Regions from separate parts of the Clostridium aromativorans genome, predicted to be linked through region 2. Evidence: riboswitches for the same ligand, from Rfam matches in the RefSeq annotation. Region 2 holds a riboswitch; the other holds the start of a gene.
The links. Region 2 has a riboswitch for fluoride ahead of LN736_RS18945 (cation:proton antiporter). Riboswitches for the same ligand answer to the same signal wherever they lie in the genome.
Positions count from the first base shown of each region.

Region 1 (11,895 bases), on a different contig from region 2:
ATTCCATATATTTTTGCAGGATTTGAAGCTGTGACTTCAACTATCTTTTCGAAACTCAATCCATTTTTAGGACCATATGTTAACATAAGTGGCATTCTAAGTTCTATTCCTGGAGCTCCATTTGGTATTTTACTGAAATCATTTATACCCAATTCTTTCTGTTTCATAAAGAATGGACAGTGGTCTGTTGATACAGTTTGCAGATCTCCTTCTCTAACAGCCCTCCATAATTCACTCCAATTGGATTTATTCCTAATAGGTGGTGACATTACATATTTTGAACCTCCAAAATTCTCTTCATGGTAACATTCCTCAGAAAGGAGCAAATACTGTGGACATGTTTCTCCCATTACCGGAAGTCCTTTGGCTCTGGCTGCCCTGATTTCCTCTACAGATTCTTTACAGCTGCTATGAACAACCATGAGAGGAGCTTTTGCTATCTCTGAAAGAACAATTGCCCTGTTAGCTGCCTCTCCTTCAATTACAGCAGGTCTTGAAAGAGGATGATATTCCGGTCCTATTTTCCCTTCTTTTAAGAATTTTTCCGTCAAATATTTTATTACATAATAGTTCTCACAGTGTACTCCTATTATAGCTCCTTCATTAGATGCAGTTTTAAGTATTTTTATCAGATCATCATCTTCAACCCTCATATTATCATATACCATAAATACCTTGTAACTACTGTATCCTGCCTGCACCATTTTAGGTATTTCTTCGAGAGTTTTACCTTTTGTATCAGTTACTGCAATATGAATTCCATAATCAATGCAAGCTTTACCATCAGCTTTTTCTCTCCATATCTTAGCTGTATTTTCCAAGGTATCTCCAATAGGCTGAATTGCATAATCTATAACAGAAGTTGTTCCACCTACAGCAGCTGCCCTTGTTCCTGTTAAAAAATTATCACTGGAGAAGGTGCCTCCAAAAGGCATATCCAAATGTGTATGTGCATCAATTCCTCCCGGGAAAACATATTTTCCCTCTGCATCAATTACCTTTTTCGCATCTGAATCTGCTATTTTTAAAGATATCTCTTCTATCTTGCCATCCTTTATTCCTATATCTCCTTTATATCTGTCAGAAGCTGTAACTATAATCCCATTTTTAATTAAGGTATCAAATTTTCCCATTTACATATCTCCCCTTTTAATAAAGTTTTACTGTGCATCTATATTTAAAATAGCATTAAGCAGTACATTAGCTCCCTTTAAACAGTTCTCAACCGGAGTGTATTCGATTTCACAATGACTATGCCCATCAATACTAGGTACAAATATCATACTTGTAGGCACTACATCTGCTGCGTATTGTGCATCATGTCCTGGGCCACTATACATTCTCTTGCTCGAATATCCAAGATCGTCTACAGCCTTCGCAACTGCTTCAACATTGTTTTTATTGAATACCACTGTGTTACGACCCCAAAGTTCTTCATAAGAAACCTCACATTTGCTAATTTCTTTCGGAATTTTATTTATTATATCAACTACTTGACTTATCACCTTAGGATCCTGATGTCTTGCATCCAAAGTAAATTTCACATCATCTGGTATTATTGTATGGATATTTGGCGAACAAGTTATTCTTCCGGTAGTGTATACCAATTTACTATCCAATTTATCTAACTCATTGTGAAGCCATATTATAGCGTTAGAAGCTGCAAATAGAGCATCCTTTCTGTAACTCATAGGAGTTGTACCTGCATGGTCTGCCTGCCCTTTAAATGAAAATTCATAATTTACCATGCCACATACACCTTCAACTATACCTATATCTTTCTTCTCTGCATCAAGTACTGGTCCTTGTTCTATATGCAATTCAAATAATGCCTTCACATTTTTAGGATCCATTCTATTTTTAATGTCACCCTTATATCCACTTGCCTCAAGTGCCTCTTTAAATGCAGTTCCTTTTGTATCTTTAGATTGAAGCATTTTCTCTTTCTCAAATTTTCCTGTTATAACGCCTGATGACATCATTGCAGGATCAAAACGAGCTCCTTCCTCATTGGTCCATACTATTACAGTTATTGGATGTCTGTGAGGTATTTTTTCAGTAGTTATTGTTTCAACAGCTTCCATAGCAGTTAAAACTCCAAGTACTCCATCATAGTTACCTCCCTGGATAACTGAGTCCAAATGAGATCCTGTCATAATCCATGGTAATTTCTCATCTCCAGGAATGGTAGCATATATATTTGCCATATCATCAGTTACAATATGAGCACCCATTTTTTTCATTCTATTGCAAAATTCAGTTCTGGCTTCAAGTGCAGCAGGTGACAAAGATAATCTTGTAATTCCACCTCTTCCAGTAGCTCCAAACGTGCTAAAAGTTTTAATTTTTTCCTCAAGCCTTTTTTCATTACATTTAAACATAATCATCTCTCCTTTAAATAATATTTATTTAATAAACAATCTATTTACAATATCTTGATATTAATCTGTGGACAGTACTCTGTGAAATATTTAAATATTTAGCCACTTCATAGAAAATCTTATATACCTTTTTCGCCCTTCTCACAATTTCCGCCTTATACCTGTCTATGATTTCATTCAAGTCATATATTCCATGTGTATAGAATTAGTCTGTTCTATAATATCAAAGTTATTCTTTTTAAAGGTCCGGTAATACTTCCCGTCAGAACTTCCTTAGGAATTATATAATTGGGAAAAGGTGCACTTATAACTAAAATCTCTAAAAGATATTCAAGTTCTCTTATGTTGCCAGGCCAAGAGTAATTATTCAATATTGTTTTTGAATATTCAGATAAATTTATCATGATATTGTATTTAATGTTAAACAAGTTTAAATAGTAATTAAGCAGTATGTCTATGTCTTCTCTCCCTAAGAGGTGGAATTTTAACTACTCCAAGGGCCAATCTGTAATACAGGTCTTCCCTGAACCTGCCTTTCTTTACTAATTGGAGCAAATCCTTATTTGTAGCTGCAATTATTCTGATATCTATTTTTTTTGGATGGATTGCTCCTACAGGAATATATGTTTTTTCTTGAACTAGCTGCAGCAATTTTGCCTGTAATGTAAAAGGAAGTTCTCCAATTTCGTCTAAAAAAGGTGTACCTAAATTAGCCTGTTCTACAATTTATAGTCACGAAAGGTTTGTTCTTCCTTAAGCTTAAGTCATATATCCTATTTGCCAGGAATGTTTTTCCTGTGCCTGATTCTCCAAGCAGCAGCAAATTTATGTCTCTAATAGATAGCTTACCTATACTAACCAGCAGTTCTTTCATTTTTTTACTTTTAAATTTTACTGAATTTACTGAGTTTATGGTATTGAAATACCCATTCTTCTTTTTTAATTTTCTGACTTTACGATTTATTGATTGAATTGTATTTTTTAGTTGAGTGGCTTCACTTATATCTCTGCAATTTTCAACTACATATATAACCTCATGGCTTTCATTAATGTTCTTCAAAAGCCCCCATTGCAATAAATTGCAATTCCTTTTCCATCCGTGATAAAGATTTCATCAAAGGAGTTTTCCAGCACATATTCAAGAAATCCATTTATTCTCTTACCTAATATAATAACACAAATCTTATAATCTGTACATTCGGTTACATACAATTTCTCCAGATCCATATACATGCTTTCAAGAAAAGTAACTTTATTTTCTGGATTCATATTTAAATATAGCGACTGTAGATAAAATAGGATTTTCTAAAACATCCACAGAACTTTCAAAAGGAGCGTCTTCAGGTTTAGTAATTACAATGTAAGATCTACACTCAATAGTTATTTCATTTTCTTTACTTTCAATTATTCTTCCGACAAATTCCATATAATCTCCCGCATGAACAGGATAAAACAGTCTTACATTCGGTACGGCCTTACATCTTCCTATATTTCCAAACTTTTTTGAAGCTATACTATCAGCCAAATCTCCCATAAGTGTTATTGATCTGGAACCATTTACAATGCCGCCGCCATAGAATTCATCCTTTGAAGACATTCTATACCTAAAAGAGTATGTCTTAATACTTTCCATGTTTTTTCCTCCCTAATTAAACATTGACTGCATATTTTACAGTTTAACTTCTCTCCAGGGGTCCCTTATAATCCCATCAGGTTGTTCTCCCCTCTGTAATTCTTTTTTCACTACTAAAATACTTGTGGCTTCAGCAATTAATTTAGGCTTCTCAAAATATGTCATAAGTTCTTTCGGCACATTGCCCTTATTTATTCTCCATGTAGGAGTTGCAATTTTATACGTCTCAAGTCTTATGGTTCTTGAAGTGTTCCCGGACTTAATTAATGTAGCTTTGAATTCCAAGTAATCTCCCAAATATACATCCTCATAAAATTCAGCATTATGATATCCAAGACAAAGGGATTCATCTCCAAAACATAGAATCATAATTTCAGTTTCTACATCTCCCCAGTAGTCAAATTGTCTGGTGACATTTATAATTCCCTGATCATTTGCAAAATCTTCAGTTGAAATTTTTTTATTTAATACAGCTGTTTCTCTCATAATTACCTCCAAAAATCTAAAATATACCTTCCTTCCTCATATCCATATTCTTATTCACTTAAATTAAACAATTTCTCATCATATTGTCATGTTGTCCTAAAAGAGAAACTGTAAAATCATGTTTCCCGAATTTCCCCATCATTTTAAACCTCATTTTATACATGGTCGATTATAAGAAATTCGGGATTTACACACTCACAAGCTAATTCTAATAAATACTAGTCTATTTTAAATGCTTTATCTTGAACCCCTCTCTGAAACTCTTTCTTAACTACCAGAGTTCCTGTTGCTCTACCACAAAGAAGTGGTTTTTCCAGCACATTTGCTGCCGATATAGCCATGTTTTCATCTCTTGTAAGTTCAATATATTTGTATGCCTCAAACTTACAAGTTCTGGAACTTTTTCCTTCTTCCTCTATCCATCCTACATATTCCATGAAATCTCCTGCATAAACAGGTGCTGTAAATTCAATATCCTTATAACCTGCAAACAAGCTTTCATCTCCATCATTTCTTATCATCAATTCTGTTCCTACATCTCCCCAGAAATCCACTATATGTGATCCATTTACTAATTCTCCTGCATAATGTGCCTCTCCTGCAGACATTCTAACTTTTAAACTTACCTTTTTACCTATCATTTTAAATCCCCCTTAAATATAAATTTTATTTAAAAATGCTTCCACTTACTACCAGTTGTTGAATTTCATTAGTTCCTTCATAAATCTGAGTTATCTTTGCATCTCTCATCATTCTTTCCACATTGTAACCTTTCATGTATCCATTCCCACCAAGCATCTGTACAGCTTCAGTTGTAACTTCCATTGCAGTATTCGTACAAGCATATTTTGCCATAGCAGCAGGAACAGTATATGATCTTCCATTATCCTTTTCATAAGCTGCTTTATATAAAAGCAGTTTCGCTTGCTCAATTTTTATTTTTAATTCTGCCATTTTAAATCCCAGATACTGATTTTTATACAAAGGCTTGCCAAACTGCTCTCTTTCCATTAAATACTTTCTTGCAATTTCAAATGCTCCTTCTGCAATTCCTATTCCTTGGGCTGCGACTCCCATTCTTCCTCCATCAAGAGCATTCATAGCTATTTTAAATCCTTTACCTTCTTCTCCTATTAAATTCTCTTTTGGTATCTTAACGTTTTCAAAGAAAACCTCTGAAACTTTTGCAGAACGTATACCCATTTTATTCTCTATTCTTCCAATTCTTATTCCTGGCGTATTCATTTCAACAATAAATGCAGATAATCCCTTAGTTTTAGCTTCCGGATTAGTAGAGGCAAATACAATACAGTAATCTGCTAAAGGCCCATTTGTAGTAAAACACTTTGATCCATTTAAAATGTAATAATCATTTTCTCTTTTTGCCTTCGTTATAACTCCTGATGCATCCGAACCTGCATTTGGCTCTGTAAGACCAAATGATCCTAGAGACTTTCCTGAAAAAACTAGAGGTAGATATTTTTTCTTCTGCATTTCTGAGCCAAAATTATTTATACAGCCTCCATACAAGGATGTACATACAGAATATGAAATTCCCATAGATGCATCAACTTTAGATATTTCCTCAATAGCAAGCACATATTCCATATATCCTGCACCAGATCCACCATATTCTTCAGCATACGGCAAACCAATTAACCCTGTCCTACCTAACTCTCTATATGCTTCTATAGGATATTCACTATTTTCATCTCTTTCTAAAACACCTGGAAGCAAATAATCTTCTGTTAGTTTTTTAACTGTATCAACGACTTGCTTTTGCTGAGCCGTTAATTCAAAGTTCATTAAAAACACCCCTTTCTAAGAATTCTTTGTTTTTAAATATGTTCATCTACATATTAGAGCAACTTATGTGCCAATCATAATTTTGTGTAATTCAAATACAGTCTTTTATATGTAGAATCAATAATAGCAATTATCCTTAAATAAAAAAGTTATTAGAAAGCAGTGTTATATTAATCTATATAAGTCAATGTTGAATTATTTATGCAACCCAATACTGAATTTTTAAGTCATAAATGAATTGTTTTATTTATAAATTAATTTTTGATAAGACCACTGATATAAAAATTACTATACATCCAATAATCATCTTTTTAGTGAATACTTCTCCTAATAAAAGTACAGACAATAACAGACCAAATACTGATTCCAGTGATATGAGTATTGATGTATGTGTATCAGAAGTATATTTTTGTGCAACATTTTGAATTGAAAATGCAATAGTAGTATTAAATATTACAAGATATAATATTCCAATAACAGCTTTATTATCTATCACGTCAATATTAGGTTCAAATATTAAGGCACTTATAAGCGTAAGTAATCCTGCAGTTACTAATTGAATGGTAGTCAATTGTATTGGATCAATATCTTTAACATAAATACCTATAAACACTATTTGAAAGGCAAACACCAAAGCATATAATAACGTTAGACCATCTCCATAAGCTATAGAAAAATCTTGTTGTAAACTTAAAAAACCAATTCCAATTAACATCATAAAACCTGCTAATATAGAATTAATAGTCGGCTTTTTTTTAGTTAATATCCATGAAATAAATGGGACCAATACAGTATATGAGGCTATTAAAAATGCTTGTTTTCCTGCTGTAGTATATTTAAGACCCACAGTCTGAAGTGTTTGTCCAACGTACAAGAATATTCCGATAATAACGCCCGCCGATATGGTTTTTCTACCTATCTTTCTTATTTTATTAAAAAATATTATCATAATAAGTAATCCAGAACACAAAAATCTAAACGATAATAGATACAATGGGGTAATACTTGATAAAGCTATTTTGGCAGCTATAAAGCCTCCTCCCCATATAACAGCAACTAATAACAGAGAAATATCTGCAATTAAAGATTTTTTCTTCATTGATAAATTTTTCATTTCTATGCTCCTTTGTCTATTACATAATAAAAAGTCTGCTATAATATATTAATAGTTATATAATATCAATTCCAATAGTTTTTCTCAATATAAGGTGCAAAATGCAATATAATACTACTTTATAAAATCTGTTTGACATGGTAAAAATTTTATGTTAGTGTATAAAAGTAATGGTGATGGAGTTCACCATAATTGCGGATGCGCTAATGACTCCTGTTTTAAATTATTAAGACAGGAGTTTAATTATTTTTTGATAAATTGTATCTTAAGTTTATACACAATAATTAAAATAATAATCAAGGAGAAAAATAAATGAGAAAGTACATTTTTATTGGATTGGGTGGTTTTTTTGGCGCAATACTAAGAAGTTTCATAAAAAATACTAATATTTTAAATCACAACACACTAATACCGTTTGATACATTATTTATAAATATTAGTGGAAGTTTTATGTTAGCTTTTATCCTTACAACAGTAATTAAATACTTAAAAATCGATGAAAATATACAGCTTGGAATTTCAACAGGATTTGTAGGAACATATACAACATTTTCTACATTATGTAAAGAAATGGTAGCCTTAATAACTAATAATTCTACTACGCCGCAATATCTTATGTTATTATCTCACTATTAATTGGTTTTACTGCTGTATACCTTGGCATATTTGCTGCAAATAAATTTAATTCAGCAATGAAGAAATTTCAAAATAAATCAGATAATGAAAAAAATATTCAAGATATAGATGATATAATTTAAATTTTAGGGGGATATAACATGAATTATTTACTAGTTGGCGCAGGTGGCATACTAGGAAGTATTACAAGATATCAACTCGGGAAAGCAATATCCGGACACACTAATACTAAATTCCCTTTTGGAACATTTATAATAAATATAACCGGCGCCATTATACTTGGTATTTTGACCTCTGCTCACCTCGGAACCAATATGTACTCCTTTCTGGGAGATGGATTTTTAGGTGCATATACAACCTTTTCCACAGCTATAGAAATTAGCAATCGCACATCCAAGTGTAAGTGAAATTATATAAAATGGATCTACAAATGCTAAAAAGTTTAAAATTTCACTTATCCTAAATCCTATAGGTCCAAAGTAAGAAAATTGCCCCAGTGCAATAGTTGAAACTATGTATAGTGCAGCAACTAAAGATATTTTCACAAGTTTACTAGTCTTATTCACTTAATTTGCCTCCAACTCCATCTAAATCTGAATCACATCTTATATCTATATCATCTAATACTTCAACTCTATCGTAATAACTTGTTTGAATTAATTTGAAAAGTTCACTTTCATAAAACTTTTCTATAAGGGAATTATTTCTCTTTACTTTTGTAGTATTTTCGCAGAATATATTTATTGTAACACGTTCAAAATAATCCAATGCTAAATATAAATCCTTTCTAAGTCCTTCTACAGTTTGATTTTCCATACCAAATAATAAGTTTACCCAATCAAAATTTTCAAAGTTGCATGCTCTTCTATTTCCAATGCCTTTATTCAATACGTTCTCCCTATATTTTATATTAAAGCTCTCAGCCCCAACTATAAATTTCAAATCTGTAGGTGCAAAATATTTTCTAAATAAATTTATATCATTTTCATACTTTACATGGCTTTCCATAATAAGTTGTTTTATGTTTTTATTCCTACATAATTTTATGAGTTCAAATATAGTTGCAACATCTAATTCACTTGCACTTCCAGAGTTCATCACTTGAAGAACTCCATATTTTCCAGTAACCTTTGAAAGTATTTCATGATTCAATTTATGATTTCGAAATGCACTTACATCTCGATCTAGATGATAATCACAAAACACACACCTTCCCCAACAACACCCGCTTCCTCTGAGAAGCACCACTTCTCTTGGCAGCCTCTTAATCACTTCTCCATATCTCTTTAATTTAGGTAAATTCTCCATATTTCCTCCCGATATTGTATGATTAAATTTTAAAATACATCAATATAAAATATATAAAACAAGACATGGAACTACCCTGATATGTAAAATAGATTTTTAACACAAAATAAAAAGGCAGTAAAATTACCACCTTTGAATTACAAAATAGACTATTTTCATAGTCAATCCATAGTTTTATTTATAGACAGGATGGTTTCGAACTGTCTTCTATGTACTTTTATGTATTATTATATATTATAAAGTCCACAAAATCAAGGTTTCTTGAGGATTATCGTTTTTTCATTTATTATTAAATACTATGAAATGTTATTAAAAATTGTATTTTATGTTTGCAAATATGTTTGCAAATTATACTTTAAATTGAAACATATATGCAAGTTTATACAATAATATGTTATAAAAATAAAAACTCCAACTTAAATTTAGGTTGGAGCTTTTATCATATAATATTAATCTATCTTATCTTTATAATCATCATTTCCATCTCTGTATTAACGTCAAGTCCTCCTGTATTTATAATTTTTTTATCCAGATCATTGCAAATCTCCAAATTATAAGCAAGATCTTGAATTTGATATTTCTTTGCAATACTACAGAGTCTCTTACAAAAATATTGGTTCAACTTGTACTCTTTTGCTATATCACTATAATTTTTATTAGCCATCATCCCTGATTTACAGTATATTAGCCTGTTATATTGTTTCTCAATACTTCTTATAATCTGAACAGGCTGCAACCCGCTATCGAGTAAAACATTTATAATGCGCAGTTCATCAATTTTTCTGTTTTCCGATACGGCATTTAAAAGATCCAGAATATCATCATCATCCAGTGAACAAAAAACATCTTTCACTTTTTCTATAGATATAGTATCCATAAACTTAAGCTTATCCAGATCATTGATAAACATATCCAGATTTGAACTGCTATTTATCATGAAGTCAATTATCTTATTATTTATATTCAATTTATTGTCCTTACAAAACGATTTTAATATTTTCTTCTTTTCCAGAGTATCATCTGAATCCATGATAAGTTCCATACCCTGTTTCTGCAGTTCCTTCATCCTTCTGCTGATTTTTTCTCTTTTGTCCCTCTTGTAGACATACAAAACTAAGATTGTAAAATTAGGAAGGCTCTTGACATATTTCTTTAAACATTTAAATATACCCAGCTTGTCTTTGTAATCATCATAGAGGAAATCCGCTTTTATAACGATTACCCTTTTTTTGCCCATCAAAGGCAGTGTCTCGCACTTTGATATTATTTCTTCAGGTTTTACCAAGGATTTAATATCTATTTCTGAAATATTTAGTGGTTCCACTCCCTTTTTGACAGAATTCAACTTCTTTAAAATACTGTATTCGGATTTTGAATACAGTATAATTTTGTTGTCCATTAACATTTCCCTCCATTGTCACATATAATAATCTTTAAATCGCTTATTCCTGAAAACTGTTTATATCCTTTTTCGAGCCATGTATATCCTTCTTCAAGTATGTTTTTTTCTTTCAAAGTGGCAGGTACAATTTTTATTTCCATAACTTTATTTATAAACATCTTGGACTTTTCAAACGTATCTCCCAATGCCTTATACTGTGGTAACTTCTTGAAATTTTCTACCATCTGTTTTTTCGCAAAAGTAATTTTTTTAACCTTTTCTTCAAAATCCACTTCATTGTAATTAGTATTCTCCACACCTTTATTAGATTTTCCTTCAGCAGGTTTTCCAACAAAACTACCTGCCTTTATAACCGCTAGTTCAAGTGAAGTTCTATCCTTCGAATCTATTTTTTGAAAAAGCTCTATAGTATTAATAACTTCCCCTTTAGTAACTTTCAAATTAGACAGCCTTGTAATATCAGTGTCAGTCATGGGAATAACAGAATTGGCTTCACTGCCCATAACCTTACTCATTAGAATATGCCTGAGAAACCTCATAAAATCTTTGATAAATACATTGAAATCAATACCTTGATTATCTAAATAATTTATCAGCTCAAGACTTGCAGGGATATTTCTTTGAAAAATATACGAAGAAAGCTTGAACATATTTTCATTACCTGAAACACCCAATAACTCGGATACCTCTTTATAAGACACATTATTTAAATCCTTGACCTGATCTAAAATACTTACTGCATCTCTCATTCCTCCGTCAGATACTTTAGAAATCAATACTAAACTTTTATCATCTACCTTTATAGATGACTTTTCCGAAATATATTTAAGCCTTTTATAAATATCTTCTATACTTACCCTTCTAAAATTAAACCTCTGGCATCTCGATAAAATAGTAGCAGGGAGCTTTTGCGGATCTGTAGTTGCCAGTATGAATATTGTATTTTGGGGAGGTTCCTCAAGAGTCTTTAAAAAGGCATTGACAGCCTCCTGTGTTAGCATGTGTACCTCGTCCAGGATAATAACTCTAAATTTTGCTTCCGTAGTTGGATAATTAAGTGAAGATATGATATTTCTCATGTCCTCTATTCTTCTTTTAGAAGCCGCATCCATCTCAATTACATCAATAC
Region 1 is NZ_JAJJPB010000022.1:43,255-55,149, reverse strand. It holds gene hydA (dihydropyrimidinase) at 1-1,133, opposite strand, end outside; gene LN736_RS14470 (Zn-dependent hydrolase) at 1,161-2,381, opposite strand; gene LN736_RS19240 (helix-turn-helix domain-containing protein) at 2,422-2,562, opposite strand; gene LN736_RS19295 (AAA-type ATPase lid domain-containing protein) at 2,597-2,809, opposite strand; partial or broken gene LN736_RS14465 (sigma 54-interacting transcriptional regulator) at 2,823-3,255, opposite strand; gene LN736_RS14460 (hypothetical protein) at 3,438-3,608, opposite strand; gene LN736_RS14455 (acyl-CoA hydrolase) at 3,634-4,014, opposite strand; gene LN736_RS14450 (beta-alanyl-CoA:ammonia lyase) at 4,051-4,500, opposite strand; gene LN736_RS14445 (hotdog fold domain-containing protein) at 4,719-5,141, opposite strand; gene LN736_RS14440 (acyl-CoA dehydrogenase family protein) at 5,167-6,306, opposite strand; gene LN736_RS14435 (DMT family transporter) at 6,554-7,420, opposite strand; fluoride riboswitch at 7,584-7,643, shown strand; gene LN736_RS14430 (fluoride efflux transporter FluC) at 7,733-8,056, shown strand; partial or broken gene LN736_RS14425 (CrcB family protein) at 8,197-8,424, shown strand; partial or broken gene LN736_RS14420 (QueT transporter family protein) at 8,434-8,622, opposite strand; gene LN736_RS14415 (hypothetical protein) at 8,615-9,364, opposite strand; gene holA (DNA polymerase III subunit delta) at 9,819-10,763, opposite strand; gene dnaX (DNA polymerase III subunit gamma/tau) at 10,763-11,895, opposite strand, start outside.
Region 1: linked by a shared signal. The riboswitch ahead of LN736_RS14430 (fluoride efflux transporter FluC) and the one ahead of LN736_RS18945 (cation:proton antiporter) in region 2 are both predicted to bind fluoride.

Region 2 (11,895 bases):
TGTCTTCTGCTACAATGCTATCTCCAACTAGTCCTGTGTCTGTCTGCAAAGGCTCTTTTTGCACCTTATTTCCATTTTGTATAGTGCCGTCATATGCATAAACCTTGTTATTTAGATTTCCTGTAGCATACTGTGGTACCACAAGTGGTGTAGCTAATATTCCTAAAGTTAACAGTAAGCTAACTACTTTCTTTCTATTCATCTTATCCTTTGCTCCTTTTTAAAGTTTTTATTTTCATCGTTTTCTATATCGTAATACTTTATTAACAGTTTGTCCATTTATTTTAGATTATGGAAAGTACATTTTTTATGTAAAGCAGATATAAGATGAAGATTTTTATAAACTCACCTGGGTGCTATTATTATTAATACTCCCAACTTCCTAAAGTTGGGGATAAGTATTACTATATGAAATGTAGACTTTATATAATCATCCTCCGTATAAGTATGGGAGATAGTAACAACTCCAATTCTTATTATAGAGAAACAGATAAAATTTACTTTAAATTAAGTTTATTACTTTACAAATTCAACTTAAAGTATTATAATTAAATCATACAAACAAATTAGGAGGTTGATTTTATGTTTAAATATGAAATGGAACTTAGCTTGGCATTTCCAAGTAAAAATGGAATAAACTTTTTAGAAAATTCCAGAGATAAAGCTATAAAAGAGAGTATTGAAATTTTTAATCAGCGTTTCAAAGGGAAAAAACAGATAAATATTACAGATGGAGATATAAAATCAGATAAAATAACAATAACTCTAGTATCAAATAATGAATTAAAATCACCTGGAAGAGAATTAAGTGCCTTCTCAAAAGAATTATATCATAATAGAGGATTTAAAGAGTTAACCAGCAAACCATCAAGACTATTTGAAATCAGAGTATTAAATGCACCTAAAGATTATAATTGTAATAATACTGAATCATTGGATAATAATATAGATTATTTAATTAAAAACATAACTAATCAAATTTTAATAAATGATGATGAAGAAATATTAAATAAATTAAAAAATAAGTTAGAGATGTTAATTGGGTTTTTAGATGTAAAATTAAATCAAATATCTAAATCTAAATAAGTTTATAAATTTATATTGACTTATAAACTAAGCTATGGTATTATTAATAATGTACTTTCCAAGAAATATGTATTACAAATATTTTACAAAATGGAGGAATTAAGTATTTTTCAAGTAGGTAATATAACTAAAGTTAATTTAAATTTATGTCAATTAAGGGGAGATAATTTGTGGGAAGTTCTCAAATTGTAGATGCTATCGAGGATAAGTTTAAAAAGAACCACTTATATTTCAGTCCAATAAAAGGTTTTGATGTAATGGCAGCTATGGAGGATGCATCAGTTGGTGCAAATGCGACAAAGATCAGTTCACAATTTTTAGCTTATGGAATTTATGGGGATTTTGGTGTCCAAAAGGTTAACACAACATTTGTGTTAAAAAGACTGGATAAAGGTGGAGATCATAAATTCCAATATAAATATCTATATCGTCCAAGGAATAAAGAGATTATAAATTTGGAATCATCAATGCGTAAAAAAATGCAAATTAATGATTCTAAAGACGGATTTTATTGGTGCAGGTGTGAACACTTTGGTGTAGAGAATGTGCAAACTAAAGCTGGATTAAGGAACTGTACATCGCGAAAATATTATGATCTGTTTTTAGATTATGTTGTAAACTTTTATGGAAATACTTTAAGCTTAGAGGAATGGAATTCAATTAAAAAATATATAGGAACAGTTGAATTTGATCCTCAATCTTTACAAGAAGATAATGATATAAGGAAAGTATTTAACCAATATTTTACAGGCAATTTGTTAAATAGTATTATACCAAATGACTATGTAAAAAAACATATAAAGAACTATATAATCTAATACCAATATATCATAAAAGGATTCGGGAATGAGTATGGATTTGTGTAAAACCAAATCTATACTCATTATTTTTGTATAACAAAATGTTAGATTTGGGACAATATTCTTAAATAAATTAAAGAATTCAATTAAATATATGGCTTCCAAGGATAAAAAAGAATTTATGAAAGACTTGAAATATGTACACAAAGCACCGACTGATTTAAATATTCTTCACGATACCTCAGCTAACCATACATATTGCTCCGATTACATCTCCCAATACTTTTTATTGTCTTATAGTTTATGTTTAATATTTCCTGAATCCGCAGCTTATTTAATCTTATGGACTTATATTGTTTAATTTCAGCAAACATATTTTACCTATTCAATTTACCATCTGCTCTGATAAATTAACGCTTCTATTTCATCAGAGCATGGATTATTATGGGATCATTATGAAACTTCCCTAAATATAGCAAAACAGTTCGGCATGGATTCTGATACGGTGACTTTTGCAAGTGGCAGTGGTTTTGCGGATGCTCTTTCTGATTATGCACTGTCAGCACAGAAAAATGCACCCCTGATACTGGTAAACAATGTAGACGTGGCAAAGCAGAAAGAGTATACCGACTCCAGTAAATATACTAAAGAATTGGTTTATGGCGGAGCAGGAGTTATACCTGACAGTGCGGTTAGCTTATTGAGTAAGTCACAGTACACGAAATTGCAGTTTACCACCAGAAGTTACCAGCTTGACGTCAGTGCCAGCGGCTTTGACTACAATCCTGGATACAAATAATTATGGATCTATGTCAATAAAGTAGACACATTTTTTGAATTTTTGAACTGAATATATTTTAATTTTCAAATAGCCCTTAACTATTTTAATTCAATCCAAATATATATCAAGGATATACAGAGCAAGCCCATGGCTTGTCCTTGACATATATTTAGAGCCAATATATTTATCTTTAAAGCTGATTGAAAATTTAATTGCTGTAATTGATTCTTTTATCAGGCAGCTGATTTCTTTCTTTCAATATCTTCACATTCCTGTGGAGTAATATATCCAATCCTGCTGTGTATTCTTTTTCTGTTGTACCAGCCTTCAATATATTCAAATATTGATATTTTTGCATCTTCGAGATCAATATATTTGTTCATCCTTGGTTCCTCTTTCTTAAGTGAAGCATGAAATGATTCCATCGGTGCATTGTCATAAGGGTATCCTTTTTTACTGTAAGAATGTTTTATACCCCTGCTTTTAAGGTATTCTTCAACTACACTGCTTGTATATTGTGAGCCTAAATCGCTGTGAAGTATTAGTGACTTAAAATCAGGTTTTTGAATTTCTATGGCATTCTTTATAGCCTTTAATGCTGTATCAGCATTCATGTCCCTTGAAATATACCATCCAACTATTTTTGCACTGTAACAGTCAAAAACAGATGCCAGGTAGCACCACCTGTCTTTTAAAGTATATATGTATGTTATGTCTGTAAGCCATTTTTTATTGATTGTATCTGCTTCAAAATCTTCCTTAATAAGATTTTGTTTACCAGCTGCATTGACCTTATTACTACAATATGGTCTCCACTTTTTTACTATAACTGATTTTATATTCAATTTTTTCATCCGTCTCTGGACCCGTTTCAAACTTGGTTTAAATCCCTTTTTTATAAGCTGTCTTAATATTTTAACCGCACCATACCTGCATTTTGAATCTTTATATTCTTTATATATCATTTTATCTAAAATTTTATCTTCACGTTCCCACTTGGATGGTTTCCTGTTTAAATGTCTGTAATAGGCGGCTCTGCTTATGCCCAATACCCTGCACATGGTTTTTATTCCAAAACATTTTTTGATCTTTTTACAGTAACAATGCTTGTTTTCATCAATGAACTTATAGATATCTTTTATTTTTCCCTTGCGAATATGGATAATGCTTTTTTTAATATTTCATTTTCTTCCTGAAGTATGGCGTTTTTTTTGAGAACTTCTTTGATATTTTCTTCTTTGCCTTCTGTACCATCTTTTTTGTTTTTATCTTTAAGCACCCACTGCCTCATTGTCGTTTTAGGTATTCCATATTCGCTGTTAAGTTCACTATATGTCTTTCCTCTGTTAAATAATTCAACAATAGTATTTTTATATCCATCCGTATATCTTTTAGATGTTTTTCCCACTTGTAGACACTTCCCCTTCTTAATTTTATTATAGATCTTTAGTAAATCTATTTCTTTGTGTCTACACTTTTATACTAACATCATACCTCTCTAATTTTTATTAATGATTTTCAAATGTACGAGCTACATCTTTTAAATACTTCGTAATCTCAATATGCTGTGGACAAATTTTTTCGCATTTTTTACATTCAATACAATCAGATGCTTTACCATATGTTTTAATATAATTATCATAATATACATTGTGTACTGAAAATTGCTGCTTCAATGCCTGTTTCTCCGCATTGTAAAGTGCAAAGTATTTCGGTATTGCAATATTTTGGGGACATCCATCTACACAGTATTGACAGGCAGTACAAGGTATTGCAATGGCTTTATTAATGATCTCAACAGCTTCGCTTACAATTTTGTATTCTTCTGGAATAAAAGGTTTAAATTCCTGCATATATTCTGTATTGTCAAGCAACTGTTCCAAAGAAGACATTCCACTTAACACCATCATCACATTCTCATGGCTTGCTGCAAATCGTATTGCCCAGGATGGCACAGACATATCCAGATGGTATTCTTTAAATAATTTTTCTGCTTCCCCAGGTACTTTCGCCAGTGTACCACCTTTTACCGGCTCCATAACAACAACAGGTTTATTGTGCTTCTCTGCCACTTCATAACATTTTCCAGACTGAATGCTTTCATTCTCCCAATCCAGATAATTTATCTGCAACTGAACAAAATCCATCTCTGGATGTGCTGTTAGAATTTCATCCAATAAGTCAGCTGTATCATGAAAAGAGAAACCTATATTTCTTACTTTTCCCTCTTCCTTCTTTTTCTGGACAAAAGAAAATGCATCTAATCTATTGGCAATCTTATAATTATTTACACCAAGACTGTGAAGCAAATAATAATCAAAATAATCTACACCAACTTTTTCTAACTGCTCGTTGAAAATTTTCTCTAAGTCTTCTGTCCTTTTTAAAAACATAGTTGGCATTTTTGTAGCCACTGTAAAAGAATTTCTTGGATGACGTTTTACTAATGCCTCTCTCAAAGCAATCTCACTCTTAAAATTATGATACATGTAAGCCGTATCAAAATAAGTAAAACCTCTTTTCAAAAAAGTATCCACCATTTTATTTAATTGCTCGAAATCAATACTTGTCTGATCTCCTTTATTCATAATTGGTAAACGCATAAATCCAAATCCTAGTTTTTTAGCCATAATAACACCTCTTCATCTATTATTTATACTTGCTGTATAATGCCTTCTCTTTTAAGCCAGCCCGATATGGCAGTCTTTGAATTTTTTACATCTGAACCATATATATCCAGTCCTCTTTTAACATCAGCTCCACGAGCAGCTTTTACAATATCCGTTTCACTTCGTCCCATTCGACTGCCCCCATGCGTACAGTAAGGTAAAATGATCTTATCTTTGAAATTATACCTCTCTAAAAATGTAAATACAGCCATAGGTATAGTTCCACACCAATTTGGATATCCTAAAATAATAACATTATAAGAATCCATATCAACAATACTTGTTTTTAACGCTGGACGAGCATCTGCTTTTTGCTCCTGTCTCGCAATATCTACTACTCTATTATAATTTTGTGGATATTCTTCAACAGTTTCAATCTTAAATACATCTCCACCAATTACTTTTTTAATTTCCTGTGCAACTATACCTGTATTTCCAGAATAGGAAAAATAGGCAATCAATATTTTATTACTTTTTTGCATTTGACACCCCACCTTTTTTTTAATTTAATAAAACCTATTTATTACTTTATAATTGATATTATACTGCTTGTAGTTAACTCCCAGTCAAACATTTATGGAAAATTTTATCTTTATAACACAAAATCATTAATTTATTTCATATAAAGATTCAATTTTGCTAATCCTCTTAGGGAAATACAACCTGCACTATTTATAAAACTACTTCTTGAATTCTCTCAATTCTTTTTCTTTTTTAGCTAATCCCTGTTCATACCTTGCAATCTTATAATCTAGTCGCTCCAGTGTCTTCTGCATATCTTCTATTCTCATCACAAGCTGCTTACGCTGTTCAATTAAAAGTTTTTTTCTTGCTTCAATAGTTTCGTCACCCTGCTGAAACATGTCAACATATTTAATCAATGCTTCAATGGGAAGGCCTGCATTTCGCATACATTTGATAAATCCTACCCAATTACAGTCTTCTTCCGTATAATCTCTGATTCCGCTTTTATTTCGATTCACACGAGGAATCAGTCCAATACGCTCATAGTATCGAAGTGTATCCTGCGAAAGATCAAATTTTTTACTTACTTCTGTAATCGTCATTCAATTTCACCTCCTGATATCCGATTATATAGATAATCAATAAAGTTTACTCAAACATACAAAATCAAGTCAAGTATTTAATCCTAACCTGCTTAAATGTTTAATTTTTGATCAGCAAAATATGATCTATAATTTATGCAATCACCATGTTTTAATTCCTTTAGATCTAGTCTAATACTTGGAGTTAACTCCAAGTCAAGTGTTTTTTTATGAGCTTTTAGCATTATTTTAAGTTGCTCCAAAAAATCTCAATTTATCTTCTGCCATTAATATATAAATAAAGTATTGATATTAGCTTTATTTACAAAAAATCATAACCTATGAAGAAATCATTTTTATACCAATTGAAAATCCTATTATTCCAATGATGACGGAGCTTAAGATATATATATATATATATGCATTTAATTTTTCATTATCTTTGAATAAGTTAAATCCCTCATACATAAATGTAGAAAAAATTGTATATGCTCCTAAAAATCCACCAATGCCAATAAAAATAGATTTCCTCATTTGTTAATTTCCTTTCATTTTTAATATAATCTTTTGCAAACCACTTGAGCTTTTTTAGGCAAAGTTTATCACAGCCTTACAACCAATACCTGACAATGAGCACTTCTTGTGACAGATACAGCTACACTTCCCAGTAAAAATTTTGATATTTTGTTTCTACCCCTGTGCCCTATGATTATTAAATCTGAATTCACGCTATCGGCATAAGCTATTACTATATTTTTATACATTTATTCAACCTCCTCACTGCCGGTTTCTTGATTTTTTATATCTGATATATCTTTATTACTTAAAGGATTAAAAAATTTTTGGGCTATCAAGGTTGGTACAACAGCACTTAAAATTACCGTTGTCACTATAATGGAATACTGTATTTTATTTATAAAACCGTGATTAAGACCAAACAGGGCGGATATCGATCCAAAAGTTAACCCCGTTGCCATAAGCAAAGTAGTATATATTCCCTCTTTTCTCTTATATCCATACAACACAGTAAGTGGTCTTACACCTACGTATTTAGTAATGATTTTTACTGCCAGAAAGGCAAGTACTATCCATGCATAATTTACAACATGATAAGAGACATTGCTTCCGGCTTTCAAAAAATAAAAAGGTATAAACAAGCTAAAAATTATTGCCGTGAGCTTATCATTCAGATATTTTTGCTTCTTAAAAAATGGAGAAAGTGCCAAACCTATTATATATGCGGGCAGTACCGCTTCTACATTAGCCATTGTAGCAACACCACCACATAAAAATAAAATCAGGAATATATATTTTATCTCCAGTTGATACGTTTTGCCGCCAAATTTATCATTGAATTTAGTGGTAACTTTATTTAAGAAAGGTATAATTACAATCATCAATATTATAAAAAGAATAAGCCATTTATTAAAGTTGGCAAATATAAGTCCCAGTGCTAAAACAGTACTAAATCTGTAACAAAACAAGCAGCTAGAATTTTTTGCCCTAGTTCTTTTTTATCTAGGCCTGTCTCAAGCATTACTGAATAAACTACAGCAACAGAAGTAGTTGAAAGTGCTATTCCACAGATTTCCGAAGAATTCAGGGTCCATCCCAAAATATAATAAGCCCCTAAAAAACATAACACAAATGGTGCCATAAAAGATAATATACCCATGAATAAACTTTGCTTTAAATTTGATTTCAATATATCATGATCTATTTCTGCTCCAGCTTGAAACGTAAGAATTATACTCCCTGCGCCTGCGAGAAAATCGATCCACTGATTCGTAGTTAAATTCATAAGATTACCTGCCGCAATACCCACCAATATCTCAACTAGAGATATTGAAATACCAGAGTAATATGCTATGATACCTGCGATTATAGAGAGTACAATCCACTTTGAAAATAGAAGCCACATTTTTCTAATCCTCCTATAAATTTATTATTTATAAATTGCAGGAGTCATTAGCATAAATATGCATTTAAGACGAACCCCATCGTCTTCACTTAAAAATAAGCATAAAAAAACTTCTACTGACAACAGCAGAAGTCATTAATCACAAAGGATATTTAAAGGCAAACTTCATTACCTAAATCTTAAATTACTTTATTATATTATCATAAATTAAAGTATATGTAAAGCAAAAATAGTAGAAGCTCTTAAAATCTGTTATATTAATCACTATATTGTTAGTCTTATTCTCTGAGAGTAGCCGTAATTCTTTTTGGGTTTAGCAGCAGCATTAACGCATCCTCGCTGCTTTTTACAATAATGTCAGCCTTTAATAGCGCTTTGGCAGAACAGCCTTCCTCACCAACTATAAGGATAGACAGGACACAAATTTCAAACATCCCAATATCATTTTTTCCATTGCCTATGCATATTGTATCCTCAGCACCAAGCAGCTGTACAAATTCTTTTTTTTTCACACTGCCGTTACTGCCTTTTAAAACTTGAACTTTGGCACCGACATTTTTGCATTCATTCTGCACCGAACCATATGTATCTGAAGATAAAATATAAATATCCAAAAATTTCTCGATTTCAACTAACATTTCTTTCACAGGCGATTTTAATTTACCATCAGTGGCAAGAGTCCCATTAAAATCAAAAACAGCATTTTTAACAGAGAGCTCATTTTGTCCCGGTATTGTTATTCTCAGCATATTTCATACTCCTCCCCCTTAATAAAACCATTTCACAAAATCATTACAATTTCAACTAAAATTATAAGAATAAATATTTATTTAATCAACTGTTTAATCGTAAAAAATATAATTGCAAGAGGAATCTTTAATTCAGGAGAAAATCCAACAATTGAAATAGATGTTCTATTAGATGATGAAAGCTTATTTTTACTGAAACTTTATTTTATTACAATTATGAGTCCACCATCTTGCGCTATACTGTTTCTCATCACTTAATAAAGGTCATCATAATCTTAAACCGTTCTTTTGCTGCCAAGGCATGTGGAACATTGGACAGTTTGACAATCGTCAGGCTAACCAACTGTCCGTTTTGATACTCCACTAAACTTTCCAGATTTACGCCCTCCACATTGGGAATATTTATTATAAACTGGTTTCCCTATAGGATTTCAACATATCCTTCCGTTCCATTCACTCGAATTCTTTGTCCGTCTTTAATCAGACTGGTGGCATTTTCCACACCTACAACTGCAGGCAGGCCGTATTCTCTGGCAATTACAGAACCGTGAGTCATCATCCCGCCCACTTCCGTAACCAAGCCATTAATGGATACAAAAACCGGTGTCCAGCTTGGGTCAGTAAATGCGGTGATCAAAATATCGCCTTCCTCCAGGGCGGCATCCTCCATTCTTAAAACCACCCGAGCCCGGCCTTCAATTGTCCCTGAGGAAGCAGGTATACCTGCCAGAGAACCTTTAGGAATGCTTCCGGTATCATACTCGCCGGATAAAGCCTCTCCTTCCGAGGTCATTATACGGGAAGGTGTCAATTTTTCATAGGTCTTGCATTCCTCTTTTCGAGACCTTATGATGCTGTAATCCAGCTGATCTGTATGAACTACCTGCCTAAGTTCCTCAAAGGTCAGATAGTAGATATCCTCTTTCTGCCAGATAACCTCCTTCTGCACAAGCCTCACAGCCTCCTTCATCAGGGCCTGTTTTATAACCCAGTAATGGCAGATCATCAGATACTTGGGGTATTCACGATAGCCGATAAAATTGCGCAGGAGGCTGATCTTCTTCCTGGTCTTTTTGGCCTTTTGTTTTCCACCGGGCAACTGTTCCAGACGTTTTAAGAGATCCTGTTCCCTCCGTTTTGCTTCCAGCATCCCCTGCTCAAAAAGGACTTTATGGGCACCCGGATCAAAGTTTTTAATATTGTTTAGAATCATAGGAATAAGGGCAGTGGGTTTTTCGCTGAAACGGGGTCTTGTGACATCGATCTCACCCGGACAGCGCATACCGTATTTTTCAAGATACGCCCCTATGGATTTGCTGACAACACTGCCTCCTTCCAACTTGGATAGATCCTCAAAAAAAGTTTCATCACTGGCGTGCTCCAAATACTCCAGCACTTCCGGATACTGCCGGGCCACGTCTGCCACGTCCAGCAGTTCCAGCCCCATTTCAGATGTAACGTTGTTGGCTGCCGATTTGGAAAGTGAGTCTGCCGCGTTTTTTTCACCCAGCCACTTCTCCATGTTCTTATTAATCCAATTCAGCGCCAGCACCCCTGCATAGACTGCTGCCATGCTTTTTGAGTCATACATGGCTTTTTTCAATTGCTTTTGCTCTTCTTCAATTGAGGAAAACAGTTTGTCTCCGGACAAACTTTCAATTCTTTTCTTCAGTTCTCTGATGGATGCCTCATTTTGCAGCATTAAGGTTTTAACTACAGATGCATCATTGCTTCGGGATATCTTGATAATATAACGGAGCAGCTCCCAGGAAAAATACCCTGAACCCATATTGAAGTATCTCTTGCCGCCCCGTGCCAATGATCTCATAAAATCCTTTCGCTTCATCAAATTTTTTATAGCATCGAGTATGAGAGGATCGATTTTTTTCATGGCAGTGAGCACTATTTTTCGTCTCAGAGGAGAATTTATATCATAGGAAATATCGATAAAAAGTCTCCCGCCGGCTTCAATAAAGTTGTTTTCATTCTGATTGTCCTCAGGCTTTTCTTTAAACTCCAACTGAAAAAATGATAACCCCAGTGGTTTCATAACATCGGTCATCATCTGCTGATGACCCATAGACATATACACATGATTTTTCCCGTCCTTAACCTCCGGTACAGGATAAAGGGTAGTGATGGGACGGCTCTGCAGTATAAAAATTTCATGCCCATACAGGCACCATTCGATATCCTGGGGACCGTCAAAATATGTCTCTATCCGTCTTCCTGTTTTTTCAAGTTCCAGAATCTGCTCATCCGTCAGCGTCTGCTTATTCTGACGTTCAGCATCGATCTTCTTCTCCTCCGTACCGCCTTCTTTTAGTCCATGGATCGCCAGCTTCTTTGTGGAGATCTTCTTATTAATGATTCCACCATCACGCACCTTGTAGTTGTCTGCGTTTACCAGGCCGGAGACCAAAGCTTCACCAAGCCCGAAGCTCGCGTCGATAGATATAACCTTCCTGTTCATCGTAATAGGATCTGCAGTAAACATGATTCCTGCAGCCTCCGGAAAAACCATCTTCTGAATAACAACGGACAGGTAGACCTTGCGGTGATCAAAACCGTTCTGGATGCGGTAGATTACGGCTCTCTCGGTAAACAGCGATGCCCAGCACTTGCTGATGTGTCTGAGTATGGCTTCCTTTCCGATAATGTTCAAATACGTATCCTGCTGGCCCGCAAAGGAGGCCGTAGGCAGATCCTCTGCCGTAGCACTGGATCGCACGGCATAAGCATTTTTTTCACCAAGTCGTACAAGATGTCGGGTAATCTCATTATCTATGGCGTCAGGAATAGCGATTGCTTCTATGACCTTGCGGATTTTGGCACTGATTTTA
Region 2 is NZ_JAJJPB010000007.1:18,833-30,727, reverse strand. It holds gene LN736_RS07645 (cell wall-binding repeat-containing protein) at 1-202, opposite strand, end outside; gene LN736_RS07640 (hypothetical protein) at 583-1,086, shown strand; gene LN736_RS07635 (hypothetical protein) at 1,257-1,904, shown strand; gene LN736_RS07630 (cell wall-binding repeat-containing protein) at 2,296-2,685, shown strand; gene LN736_RS07625 (IS3 family transposase) at 2,901-3,788, opposite strand; gene LN736_RS07620 (transposase) at 3,806-4,075, opposite strand; gene LN736_RS07615 (aldo/keto reductase) at 4,176-5,300, opposite strand; gene LN736_RS07610 (flavodoxin) at 5,321-5,818, opposite strand; gene LN736_RS07605 (MerR family transcriptional regulator) at 6,017-6,403, opposite strand; partial or broken gene LN736_RS07600 (CrcB family protein) at 6,722-6,886, opposite strand; gene LN736_RS07595 (universal stress protein) at 6,985-7,146, opposite strand; gene LN736_RS18950 (cation:proton antiporter) at 7,147-7,779, opposite strand; gene LN736_RS18945 (cation:proton antiporter) at 7,836-8,303, opposite strand; fluoride riboswitch at 8,335-8,396, opposite strand; fluoride riboswitch at 8,423-8,485, opposite strand; gene LN736_RS07585 (HAD family hydrolase) at 8,582-9,052, opposite strand; gene ppsA (phosphoenolpyruvate synthase) at 9,474-11,895, opposite strand, start outside.